Regions from separate parts of the Streptomyces africanus genome, predicted to be linked through region 4. Evidence: riboswitches for the same ligand, from Rfam matches in the RefSeq annotation. Region 4 holds a riboswitch; each other region holds the start of a gene.
The links. A riboswitch is a leader RNA that binds a small molecule or an ion and turns the genes downstream of it on or off. The one in region 4 is predicted to bind cobalamin.
Positions count from the first base shown of each region.

Region 1 (2,840 bases), 4.0 Mb from region 4:
ACCTGGCTGCTGCTCTCGCCGCCGGGCTTGAGCAGCACCGGGTTCATCAGCGCGGTCGGCTCGACGCGGCAGGCCTGCGCCTGCATGGCCTGCGCCCGCCCGATCTCGGCCCCTTCCTTCGTCACGAAGGAGTTGAGGGACATGTTCTGCGCCTTGAAGGGCGCGACCTTGACGCCCTGCCGCACCAGCCACCGGCAGATCCCGGCGGTCACGACGCTCTTGCCGGCGTCGGAGGTGGTACCGGCGACGAGAAGCCCACCGCCCGTCATGACGTACGCCCTTTCGCGATACGGCGCGCGGCGACACAGACGCCGAGCGCGAGCCAGCCGACCCGCCTGGACAGCCGTACGGCCCGTTCGATGTCCCGGGTGGCGACGGGGCGCCCGGCGCCGTTGAGCACGGGCCGGTGCTCGACGCGCCCGCCGTACGACAGGGTCCCGCCCAGCCGCACCCCGAGCGCCCCCGCGAACGAGGCCTCCACGGGCCCGGCGTTGGGGCTCGGATGCCGGTCGGCATCGGCACGCCAGGCGTGCACCGCTCCCCGTGGATCGTCTCCCGCCAGGGCCGCGAGCACGGCGGTCAGCCGGGCCCCCGGCCAGCCCGCGAGATCGTCCAGCCGTGCGGAGGCCCACCCGTAGCGCCGGTAGCGGGCCGACTTGTGCCCGACCATGGCGTCGAGGGTGTTGACGGCCCGGAACCCGAGGAGCCCCGGCACACCGCCGATGGCCCCCCACACGAGCGTGCCCACGACCGCGTCGGAGGTGTTCTCGGCGACGGACTCGACCACGGCCCGGGCGATCCCGTCGGCGTCGAGCGTCTGCGGATCCCGCCCGCACAGATGCGGCAGCCGCGCCCGGGCCCCTTCGACGTCCCCCGCCTCCAGGGCACCCCCGATGGCCTGCGCCTCCCGCGCGAGCGAAGTCCCCCCGACCACGGCCCAGGTGGCGGCAGCCGTCAGCGCGACGGACGCGACGGCGGAGTCCCTCACGGCACGCGAGGCGACGCCCCCGAGCGCGACGGCGCCTCCGGCGCACACCGCGGTGTGCAGCGCGCCCCACCCGCGGTGGTCCCGCCACAACACCCGTTCCACGGCCCCCGCGGCCCGCCCGAACACGGCGACCGGATGTCCTCGGCGGGGATCGCCGAGCAGCAGGTCACCGATCAGACCGGCGGCGGCGCCGTACGCGAAGACGCGACCGGCACCCATGGGCTCAGCCGGCCGCGGGGGCGGGCAGGGGTGGGGTACTGAACCTCGATCGGCAGCCGCGCATGGCGATATGTCCTCACTCAGGGTGTCCACGCCCTGGTTCGACTAGACCGGCGGTGAGAGTTCCTGGCTCCCGGGGATTGCTACCCCGGTGACAGTGGCGGGACCGCGCCGGACTTCCACCGGCTTCCTCTCCTGCCGCCGTACTGGCCCCGGCAGTCCACCACGGCCGGGATCAGCCGTCAACTTGCCGTTGACCTGCGTGGGGAGAGTGTGCAGAAGCCCACACCGGCGCCCCGACGCCGACTTGGCGCCCCCGCCACACGACAACCGGGCGGCACAGGACCGAAGTCCCGTACCGCCCGGCAGAAGTGACCGTGATCAGGCCACGATCAGATAGATCCCGTATCCCACAGCCGCCGCACACGCCGCGAAGCACGCGTAGGCGCCCGTCACCGCGAGTCCCGCGGTCCCGCCCTCGGCGGCCGCCCGCTCGCGGCGGGACAGGCCGGTGATGCCGAGGGTGAACAGGCCCACGAGGGCCACGGTGACCACGAGGCTGACGCCGAAGACGGAGCCGAGGGCCGCCCAGTCGATTTTCATGGCAGAGGTTCTCCTTGTAACCGAGTGGGCGGGATCAGACCGGGGTGGTCGTGGTGGAGGGCCGGCGTTCGACCGGGGCCGGCGCCGGGATCGTGGCGCTCGGCTCGTCCGTGGCCGTGCCACCCGCCGGCGGCGGTGTCACCGCGGCCATCGCCGTGGTCACCACACCGGCCGGCTCCGCCTCGTCGGCGTCGTTGACGTTGGTGTGGTCGACGACCTCACGCCGCGAGAGCTTCCAGATCGCCGCGCTGGAGGCGACGAGGAAGACGGCCACGACCGCGGTGCCCCAGCTGCCGAAGCCGGTGACGTACTCGGCGAGCGCGCCCACCAGGGCCGCCGCCGGCAGCGTCAGGCCCCACGCGACGAACATCCGCGTCGCCGTCGACCAGCGGACGACGCCGCCCTTGCGGCCGAGTCCCGCGCCCATCACCGAGCCGGACACGGAGTGGGTGGTGGAGAGGGAGAAGCCGATGTGCGAGGAGGCCAGGATGACCGTGGCGGCGCTGGTCTGGGCGGCGAAGCCCTGCTGCGGCCGGAGGTCGGTCAGGCCCTTGCCCATGGTGCGGATGATGCGCCAGCCGCCGAGGTACGTGCCGAGCGCGATGGCGAGACCCGCCGAGAGGATGACCCAGGTGGGCGGGTCGGAGTCGGGGGCGACGGCGCCGCCGGCCACCAGGGCGAGGGTGATGACACCCATCGTCTTCTGGGCGTCGTTGGTGCCGTGGGCCAGGGAGACCAGGCCCGCGGAGGCGATCTGGCCGGCCCGGTAGCCCTTCTCGGAGGCCTTGCCGTCGGCCTTCTTGCCGAGGGAGTACGTCAGCCGGGTGGCGAGCAGTGCCGCGACGCCCGCGACCAGCGGGGCGGCGATTGCCGGGATCAGCACCTTGGTGACCAGGACGTCACCGTGCACCGCGCCGACGCCCGCCGAGGCGATCGTGGCGCCGATCAGGCCGCCCATCAGGGCGTGCGAGGAACTGGACGGCAGGCCGACCAGCCAGGTCACCAGGTTCCAGAGGATCGCGCCGACCAG
Region 1 covers NZ_JAUSYP010000001.1:1,877,984-1,880,823, reverse strand. Annotated here, with positions in the region: gene QF034_RS08835 (cobyric acid synthase) at 1-269, opposite strand, end outside; gene QF034_RS08830 (cobalamin biosynthesis protein) at 266-1,207, opposite strand; cobalamin riboswitch at 1,309-1,447, opposite strand; gene QF034_RS08825 (hypothetical protein) at 1,589-1,810, opposite strand; gene QF034_RS08820 (inorganic phosphate transporter) at 1,845-2,840, opposite strand, start outside.
Region 1: it holds a riboswitch for cobalamin, as region 4 does, so the genes downstream of both, QF034_RS08830 (cobalamin biosynthesis protein) here and QF034_RS27330 (ribonucleoside-diphosphate reductase subunit alpha) in region 4, are expected to answer to the same signal.

Region 2 (2,840 bases), 5.3 Mb from region 4:
CCGGGCACGCCCGCCGGACCCAGCAGCACCACCAGGGCGGTCAGCAGCACCAGAGCCGCGCCCGGCCAGGGCGGCAGCGAGATCGCCAGCAGGGTCAGACCCAGGCCGAGGACGGCCTTGTCCACGGGATGGCGGCGGCGCCAGCGACTGCTGTGCGCCGCCGCGTCGATCGGCAGCACGCGGCTCAGGCCCCTTCGGCCGGGGACTTCTCGGCGGTACCGTCCGCCGCGTTCCCGGAGTCCGGCCCCCGCTCCCGCGCCCGCCGCTCACCCTGCCGCCTGCCCCGGCGCAGGCCGAAGTAGTAGGCGAGGACACCGGAGCCCAGGGCCGCCTGGAGGGAGAACAGCGCCGACTCGATCTCACCGGACGGCGGTTCGTACAGGGGGGAGAACCAGGGCTTGTAGTCCGGCTCGATCTCGGTGATCGCCGTCTCCGCTTCGCCGTCGGAGCCGGTGAACGGCTCCTTCTTGTGGTCGCCGAGGCCGAGCGCGAGCGGCAGCACGGCGAGCGCGGCCACGGCGAGCAGCAGCAGAAGGTTGATCTTCGTGTTCCTGCTCATCGGGCCACCTCCTCGGTCTCGCTCCGGGACTGCTTCCCGGCCACGAGCACACCCAGCCGGGTCAGTTCGCCCTTGCTGGACTGCACCAGCAGCCGCATCACGAGGACCGTCAGCAGTCCCTCGCTCACCGCGAGCGGGATCTGGGTGACGGCGAAGATGGAGCCGAACTTGCCGAGCGCGCCCAGGAACCCGCTGCCCGGGTCGGGGAACGCGAGCGCCAGCTGCACGCTGGTGACGCAGTAGGTGGACAGGTCGGCGACGAACGCGGCGGAGAACACGGCGACCATCAGCGGCACGTCGTAGCGGCGCAGCAGGCGGTACACCGCGTAGCCCGCCCAGGGGCCGACGATCGCCATGGAGAAGACGTTGGCGCCGAGCGTGGTCAGACCGCCGTGCGCGAGCAGCAGCGCCTGGAAGAGCAGGGTGATGGTGCCCAGCACCGCCATGACGGGCGGCCGGAACAGGATGGCGCCCAGGCCCGTGCCGGTGGGGTGGGAACAACTGCCGGTGACGGACGGCAGTTTCAGAGCGGACAGGACGAACGTGAAGGCACCGGAGGCACCGAGGAGCAGGGTGCTCTCGGGGTGCTCGCGCACTTCACGGGTGAGCGACCGGACCCCGTGGAGGACGAACGGCGCGGACGCGACGCCCCAGGCGGCCGCGTGCGCCGGCGGCAGGAAACCCTCGGCAATGTGCATGGCTCAGCAGACCCTCTCCAGCACCTCGTGGATGGTTGACGCGCCTTGGCCGGTCTCCTGGCTCACGGGTCCCACCGCCCGTACTCCGCCTTCCCGGGGCCGTGGGCCCTGGCGTCACATTCCCGTCGTCCGCCCGAAGGGCGGGCCGCGCGGCGTCTGGCGCATGCGATCGCAAGGCGCCGGAGCGCCCCCGTGGCGGAGCCACGTGGGCGATTCGGCAACGCGGCGAGCGTGCGTGCCAGACGTCGCGCGGCAGACGGGAATGCGACGCCAGGGCCCTAGGACCCAGTGGCCGCCCGTGAGGGCCGGAGCCGGACTTCCCGATCACAGTGGCGAGGGCCGCACCGGCATCACACCGGATTTCCCGTTCACCAAGGCGTGGTGACAGTAATGCCGGGATAAGGGCCATGACAAGCCAGCCGAGGGGGCGCGCGAGGGGGCGCGTGAAGGGGCGACCGCTCGCACACCGGCGCAGGAGGGCTCAGTCGTCCCCGTCGTCGCCCTCGTCCTCCCCACTGTCCCCGGACTGTGGAGGCTGTTCCTGCTGGGGCTTGTCAGCCTTCTCCGGCGAGCTGTTGCTCGTCTCCTGCGCCGGGCTCGTGGCGCCGGTCGTCGCTTCGGCGGGGGCCGGGGAAGCGGGTGCCGTGGTGGAGGGAGTGACATCGGCCACTGTGCCGGCCGTCGGCGTCGTGGCGGCCGCCGGGGCGGAGGCCAGGGGGTCGGCGGAGTCGGCCGAGTCGCCGGGCGAGGGGGCTGCCGGGCTGCTCGCGGACGGGGACACGTCGGGTTCCGTGCCCTCCGTCGCGGTGTCGTCGGGCGAGAACCACTGCATGCCGGCGAGCATCGCGGCGAGGAAGACGGCCGCCGCGGCCACCGCCGCGGCCGTCCTGCGGTGGTGGCCGAGACCGCCACGGGGCGCGGCGCGACGGGAACGCCCGCCCGAAGCGGTGCGGGACCCGGTGGGCAGCGCGTACGTGGCCGGGCTGCCAGTGCCGGTGCCGGTGCCGGTGTCGGCTGCCGTGTACGGCCCCGGCCCGGCGGGCGGCACCGGCGACGCCGCCTCCGGCAGCGGCTCGGGCAGCCCCCGCCACGCGCCGCCGGCGAACCACTCGGCGGCCTGCTGCGCCGTGGGCCGGTCCTCGGGCTGCTTGGCGAGCAGGGCGAGGAGGTAGCTCTCGAAGGCCGGCGGCAGACCGGCGACACCGAGTTCCCGGGGCGGTACGGGGGCGTTGTCGAGATGCTGGTGCAGGAGTGCGACGGCGGTGTCGGCCTGGAACGGCGGGCGGCCGCTGAGGAGCTGGTAGAGCACGCACCCCAGGGAGTACGTGTCGGAGGCGGGACCCGCGGGCCGGCCCAGGGCCCGTTCGGGCGCGAGGTAGAGGCCGGTGCCGACGATCTGGCCGGTCGCGGTGAGCGCGGCGCCCGGGTCGTCGAGGAAACGCGCGATGCCGAAGTCGCCGATCTTCAGCGTGCCGCCCGCGTCCAGCAGGAGGTTGGCGGGTTTGACGTCGCGGTGCACGATGCCCTGCTCGTGCGCGGCGGCGAGTCCGGCGGCGGCCTGCGCGGCGAGCCGGGCCACCCGC
Region 2 covers NZ_JAUSYP010000001.1:590,192-593,031, reverse strand. Annotated here, with positions in the region: gene cbiQ (cobalt ECF transporter T component CbiQ) at 1-179, opposite strand, end outside; gene QF034_RS03030 (energy-coupling factor ABC transporter substrate-binding protein) at 185-559, opposite strand; gene QF034_RS03025 (energy-coupling factor ABC transporter permease) at 556-1,257, opposite strand; cobalamin riboswitch at 1,288-1,648, opposite strand; gene QF034_RS03020 (serine/threonine-protein kinase) at 1,739-2,840, opposite strand, start outside.
Region 2: it holds a riboswitch for cobalamin, as region 4 does, so the genes downstream of both, QF034_RS03025 (energy-coupling factor ABC transporter permease) here and QF034_RS27330 (ribonucleoside-diphosphate reductase subunit alpha) in region 4, are expected to answer to the same signal.

Region 3 (2,840 bases), 4.6 Mb from region 4:
GGCGGTCATCACGACGAAGGAGGTGAGCGCGGAGAAGAGCTGCATGGCGGCGACGCCCGCGAGGACGACCCGGTCGGTGGTGCCGCCGAGGGTGTGGCTGAGCAGCAGCACCAGCGCGAAGGACACCAGGGCGCCGAGGAACGCGCCCGCGGACACCGAGACGGCACCGCCGCCCACGCCCAGGACGACGACCACGACCGCGCCGGTGGAGGCGCCGGAGGACACCCCGAGCACGAACGGGTCGGCGAGCGGGTTGCGCAGCAGCGACTGCATCACCGCCCCGCAGACGGCCAGTCCGGCCCCGCACACGGCCGCGAGCAGGGTGCGCGGCAGCCGCAGCTGCCAGACGATCCCGTCGCGGATCGGCGTCAGGTCGGCACTGCCGAGACCGAGATGGGCCGCGACGACGGACCAGACGTCCGCGACCCGGATGTCGGCCGGGCCGACGGTGATCGCCAGGGCCAGGGAGACCACCAGCAGCAAGGCGCCCGCGACACCGAGCGCGGGCCCGCGGACGGTCACTTCACGAGCCCGAACTCGCGCAGTTGGGCGGCGACCTGTTCCACGCCCTCGACCGTGCGGATGGTCGGGTTCATGGCCTGCCCGCTGAGCAGCACGTACCGCTTGTGCCTCACCGCGTCCATGTTCCGGGTCACGGGGTTGGACTCCAGGAAGGCGATCTTCCGCGCGGCCGACTCGGCGGTCTGCGACGTGCGGGTCAGGTCGCCGATGACGAGGACATCGGGGTCACGTTCGGCGACCGTCTCCCAGTTGGTCTGCGGCCACTCCTCGTGCGTGTCGTCGAAGACGTTCTTCGCGCCGAGGGCCCGGGTGATGATGCCGGGCGCCCCGCAACAGCCCGCCATGTAGGGCGACTCGGAGTTGGCGAACCAGTACAGGAGGGTGACGTCCGAGGCGTGGATGCCCTGCGTGGCCTTCGCCATGCGCCGCTGGAGGGAGGCCACGAGCTTGTCGCCCCGCTCCTTCACCCCGAACACGGTGGCCAGGTCGTGTACTTCGCCGTAGACGGTGTCGATGCCCAGCGCCTTGGCGCGCGCGCCGTCGCCGTCGCCGTCGCCGGAGTTGTCCTTGCCGGCGCAGTCCGACGGGGAGACGTACGTGGGGAGGCCGAGCTTCTCGAACTGCTCGCGGGTGGCGACGCCGCCCTTGCCGAGGGTGGAGACGAAGGAGGCGGCGACGAAGTCGGGGTCGGCGTCCAGGACCCGTTCGAAGGACGGGTTGTTGTCGGCGATGCGCGGCACCTTCGCGTTGGCCTTCGCCAGCCCCTTCATCACGGGGTCGGTCCAGGTGGCGGTGCCCGCGAGGCGATCGGCGAGGCCGAGCGAGAGCAGGATCTCGGTGGTGCCCTGGTTGAGGGAGACGGCGTGCTGCGGCGGGGCCTCGACGCGCACCTCGTGGCCGCAGTTGCCGAGCGTGACGGCGGCTTTCGTCGTGGTGGCCTTCGAGTCGCCGCAGCCGGCCAGGAGCAGGGAGCCGACCGCGAGCAGGACGGCGGCACGGGCGGGTCGGGCGAGGGGCACGGAAACCAGTCCTCAGTCGTCGAGGGCTCGATCGCGGAGCCCGGTCGTACGGTGCTCCCCCGCCGCGAACGGCCGCGGGGGCCGCCAGCAGGTCTTCGGACTCGGGTTCGTCCGGTGCGGAGCGCCTTCCCGGACGTCACACGCGCCGTCCAGTGGCCGAGGCCCCGCCCGTCCCCCTCACCGCTGCGCGTCAGTTCCGGATTCGCACCGGATTCCCTGACCCACGTACATGGGTTCGACTGGCCTCGGCAAGCTATCACGGCGAGCTCGGGGGAATCACCGCCCGCCCTGCGCCGTTGCATCCAGGGGAGTCCCCAGCAGCACTTACGCGACGTACGAGGAGGCCGCCGGTGTACGGCGACGAGGCAACGGTCCGCAGGATCCTCACCGAGCTCGGCGACACCTGGGCCGTGGTGGGCCTGTCGTCGAACCGGCAGCGCGCGGCGTACGGCGTCGCCGCCGTGCTCCAGCGCTTCGGCAAGCGCGTCGTGCCCGTGCATCCCAAGGCGGAGACGGTGCACGGCGAGCAGGGGTACGCGAGCCTGGCGGACATCCCCTTCGACGTGGACGTCGTGGACGTGTTCGTGAACAGCGATCTCGCCGGAGCCGTCGCGGACGAGGCGGTCGCGAAGGGAGCGCAGGCCGTGTGGTTCCAGCTCGGCGTCATCGACGAGGCGGCGTACGACCGGACCCGCGCCGCGGGCCTGGAGATGGTGATGGACCGCTGCCCGGCGATCGAGATCCCACGACTTCCTCATCACGGCGTACAGAATTCCTGAAGCGCTTTCCAGGAAATGCCCGGGCCGGGTCAAGGCTGCACAACTCGCCTTCTGCCGCCGGATGACCGATTCCTAATCTGAGGCCTCTTGCTCGCAGAACTCACGAGTTCTTTTATGAGAGGCCCCTTCATTCATGGTGAGCGTCGACCAGGCAGCAGCGGGGGTAAAGGGGGGTCCGGGCGGACTGCGCCGGGACGTCGGACTGATCGGGCTCATGTGGGCGTCGGTCGGTTCCATCATCGGCTCCGGGTGGCTGTACGGCGCCGAGAAGGCGGTCGTGGCGGCCGGGCCCGCGGCGATTCTGTCGTGGCTGATCGGCGCGGTCGGGATCGTGCTGCTGGCCCTGGTGCACGCGGAACTCGGCGGCATGTTCCCGGTCGCGGGCGGCACGGCACGTTATCCGCACTACGCGTTCGGCGGACTGGCCGGCATGTCCTTCGGCTGGTTCTCCTGGCTCCAGGCGGCGACCGTGGCACCGATCGAGGTCGAGGCCATGATCGGCTACGCCGGGCACTGGCAC
Region 3 covers NZ_JAUSYP010000001.1:1,233,729-1,236,568, forward strand. Annotated here, with positions in the region: gene QF034_RS05830 (FecCD family ABC transporter permease) at 1-522, opposite strand, end outside; gene QF034_RS05835 (ABC transporter substrate-binding protein) at 519-1,541, opposite strand; cobalamin riboswitch at 1,611-1,800, opposite strand; gene QF034_RS05840 (CoA-binding protein) at 1,892-2,320, shown strand; gene QF034_RS05845 (APC family permease) at 2,454-2,840, shown strand, end outside.
Region 3: it holds a riboswitch for cobalamin, as region 4 does, so the genes downstream of both, QF034_RS05835 (ABC transporter substrate-binding protein) here and QF034_RS27330 (ribonucleoside-diphosphate reductase subunit alpha) in region 4, are expected to answer to the same signal.

Region 4 (2,840 bases):
CTCGCTGCTGGTGAAGGTGGGCGCGCTGGCCTTCGTCCTCACCATGGACAAGACGGTCGCCATCAACTTCCAGCTCCTGGGCGGCATCTGGATCCTCCAGACCTTCCCGGCCCTGGTCGGCGGCCTGTTCACCCGCTGGTTCCACCGCTGGGCGCTGCTCGCGGGCTGGGCGGTCGGCATGGTCTACGGCACGGTCGCCGCGTACGGCGTCGCCTCGCCGACCCAGAAGCACTTCGGCGGCTCCTCCAAGGAGATCCCGGGCATCGGCGAGATCGGCTACATCGGCCTCACGGCGTTCGTCCTGAACGTCGTCGTCACCGTCGTCCTGACCTTCGTCCTGAAGGCCCTGAAGGCCCCCGACGGCATCGACGAGACCAAGCCGGAGGACTACACGGCGGACGCGGGCGACCCCGGCGTCCAGGTGGAGCTTCCGCCGGCGACGGCGGGCACCTCGCACTGAGTCGCAGGTGACAACGGGCCGTCGGTGAGAAACCGGCGGCCCGTTGTCATACCCGTCCCGCACACTCGGACCATGGACATCCTCATCCGGCGGTTGAAGCCCGCCGAATACGACGCCCTCGGCGAGATCACCGCCCAGGCCTACCTGACGGACGGCCTCCTCGACTTCGGGGAGAGCGACTGGTACCTCGGCGAACTCAGGGACGTGGCCAGGCGGGCCGCCGCCGCGGACGTCCTGGTGGCCACCCAAGGCGAACACCTCCTCGGTGGTGTCACCTTGGTGCCCTCCGGCGGCCCCATGGCCGACATCGCCCGCCCTGGGGAGGCCGAGATACGGATGCTCGCCGTCGCCCACGAGGCCCGCGGCCGCGGCGCCGGGGAGGCCCTGGTCCGCGCCTGCGTCGACCGCGCCCGTGCGACGGACGGCTGTGTCCGCGTCGTCCTGTCGACGCAGCGCACCATGCACTCCGCCCACCGCATCTACGAACGTCTCGGCTTCGTCCGTGTCCCGGAGCGCGACTGGAACCCGATTCCGGAGCTTCCCGACATCACTCTCCTCACCTACGAGTTGACGCTGTGAAACCGTCGCGACACTACATCTAGGGGTGCTTTCGCCGCCCGGCACAAGATGTATGCTCATGCTCGCTGTCGCCGCAGGGGAATCCGGTGCGAATCCGGAACTGTCCCGCAACGGTGTACTTGTGCGTGTTCGCGCACAGGATTCAGTCCGAGGACCTGCCGACAGCGCGCCCGGCCGCCCGGCCGGTGCGCCCTGACGTCCGGGCCTCGCGGAGTGGGCCGGTGGACGCGACGCCGCGTGCGCTCGCGTGCTGCCCCCTGCCCTGTGTGAGGCCCCCGTGCCGAGCGAGGGAGAGCCCCACGTGACCATCGCGCCAGCCGATCCGGTCTCAGCCGCCGAAAAAGAGCACGACGGTCCCGGTGCCGCGCTGCTGCGGACCCTGACCGAGCTGACCGCCGACCTGCCCGACGCCGACCCCGGCCGGGTCGCCGCCGCCGCGCTGCGCGGCCGGTCCGCGCGGGCCGACGAGTCGGAGTTGCGCGAGCTGGCGACGGAGGCGGCCGCCGGCCTCATCTCCGAGGATCCCGCCTACTCCCGGCTGGCCGCGCGCCTGCTGACGATCGGGATCCGCGCCGAGGCCGCCTCGCAGGGCGTCACCTGCTTCACCGAGTCCGTGGCGGTCGGGCACCGGGAGGGCCTCATCGCCGACCGGACCGCCGAGTTCGTACGCCTCCACGCCGCCCGTCTCGACGCCCTGATCGACACGGCCGCCGACGACCGCTTCGGCTACTTCGGCCTGCGCACGCTGCACAGCCGCTACCTGCTCCGGCACCCGATCACCCGCAAGGTGATCGAGACGCCCCAGCACTTCATGCTGCGCGTCGCCGCCGGTCTCGCCGAGGACGACACCCGCCGCTCCGTCGACGAAGTCGCCGCGCTCTACGGGCTGATGAGCCGTCTCGACTACCTCCCCTCCTCCCCCACCCTGTTCAACTCCGGCACGCGCCACCCCCAGATGTCGTCCTGCTACCTCCTCGACTCCCCCAAGGACGAGCTGGACTCCATCTACGACCGCTACCACCAGGTGGCGCGGCTGTCGAAGCACGCCGGCGGCATCGGCATCGCGTACTCCCGCATCCGTGCGCGCGGTTCGCTGATCCGCGGCACCAACGGCCACTCCAACGGCATCGTCCCGTTCCTGAAGACCCTCGACGCCTCGGTCGCCGCCGTGAACCAGGGCGGCCGCCGCAAGGGCGCCGCCGCGGTCTACCTGGAGACCTGGCACTCCGACATCGAGGAGTTCCTGGAGCTGCGCGACAACACCGGCGAGGACGCCCGCCGTACGCACAACCTGAACCTCGCGCACTGGGTGCCCGACGAGTTCATGCGGCGCGTGAACGCCGACGCGCCGTGGTCGCTGTTCTCCCCGTCGGACGTGCCCGAGCTGGTCGACCTGTGGGGCGAGGAGTTCGACGCCGCGTACCGGGCGGCCGAGGCGAAGGGCCTGGCGAAGAAGACTCTGCCCGCCCGCGAGCTGTACGGCCGCATGATGCGCACCCTCGCGCAGACCGGCAACGGCTGGATGACCTTCAAGGACGCCGCCAACCGCACCGCCAACCAGACGGCCGAGCCGGGCCACGTCGTCCACTCCTCCAACCTCTGCACGGAGATCCTGGAGGTCACCAGCGACGGCGAGACGGCGGTCTGCAACCTGGGGTCGGTCAACCTCGGCGCCCTCGTCGACCAGACCAGCGGGGACATCGACTGGGGGCGGCTGGACGAGACCGTCCGTACGGCCGTCACGTTCCTCGACCGGGTCGTGGACATCAACTTCTACCCGACCGAGCAGGCGGGCCGTTCC
Region 4 covers NZ_JAUSYP010000001.1:5,862,428-5,865,267, reverse strand. Annotated here, with positions in the region: gene mctP (monocarboxylate uptake permease MctP) at 1-460, shown strand, start outside; gene QF034_RS27335 (GNAT family N-acetyltransferase) at 533-1,039, shown strand; cobalamin riboswitch at 1,092-1,216, shown strand; gene QF034_RS27330 (ribonucleoside-diphosphate reductase subunit alpha) at 1,341-2,840, shown strand, end outside.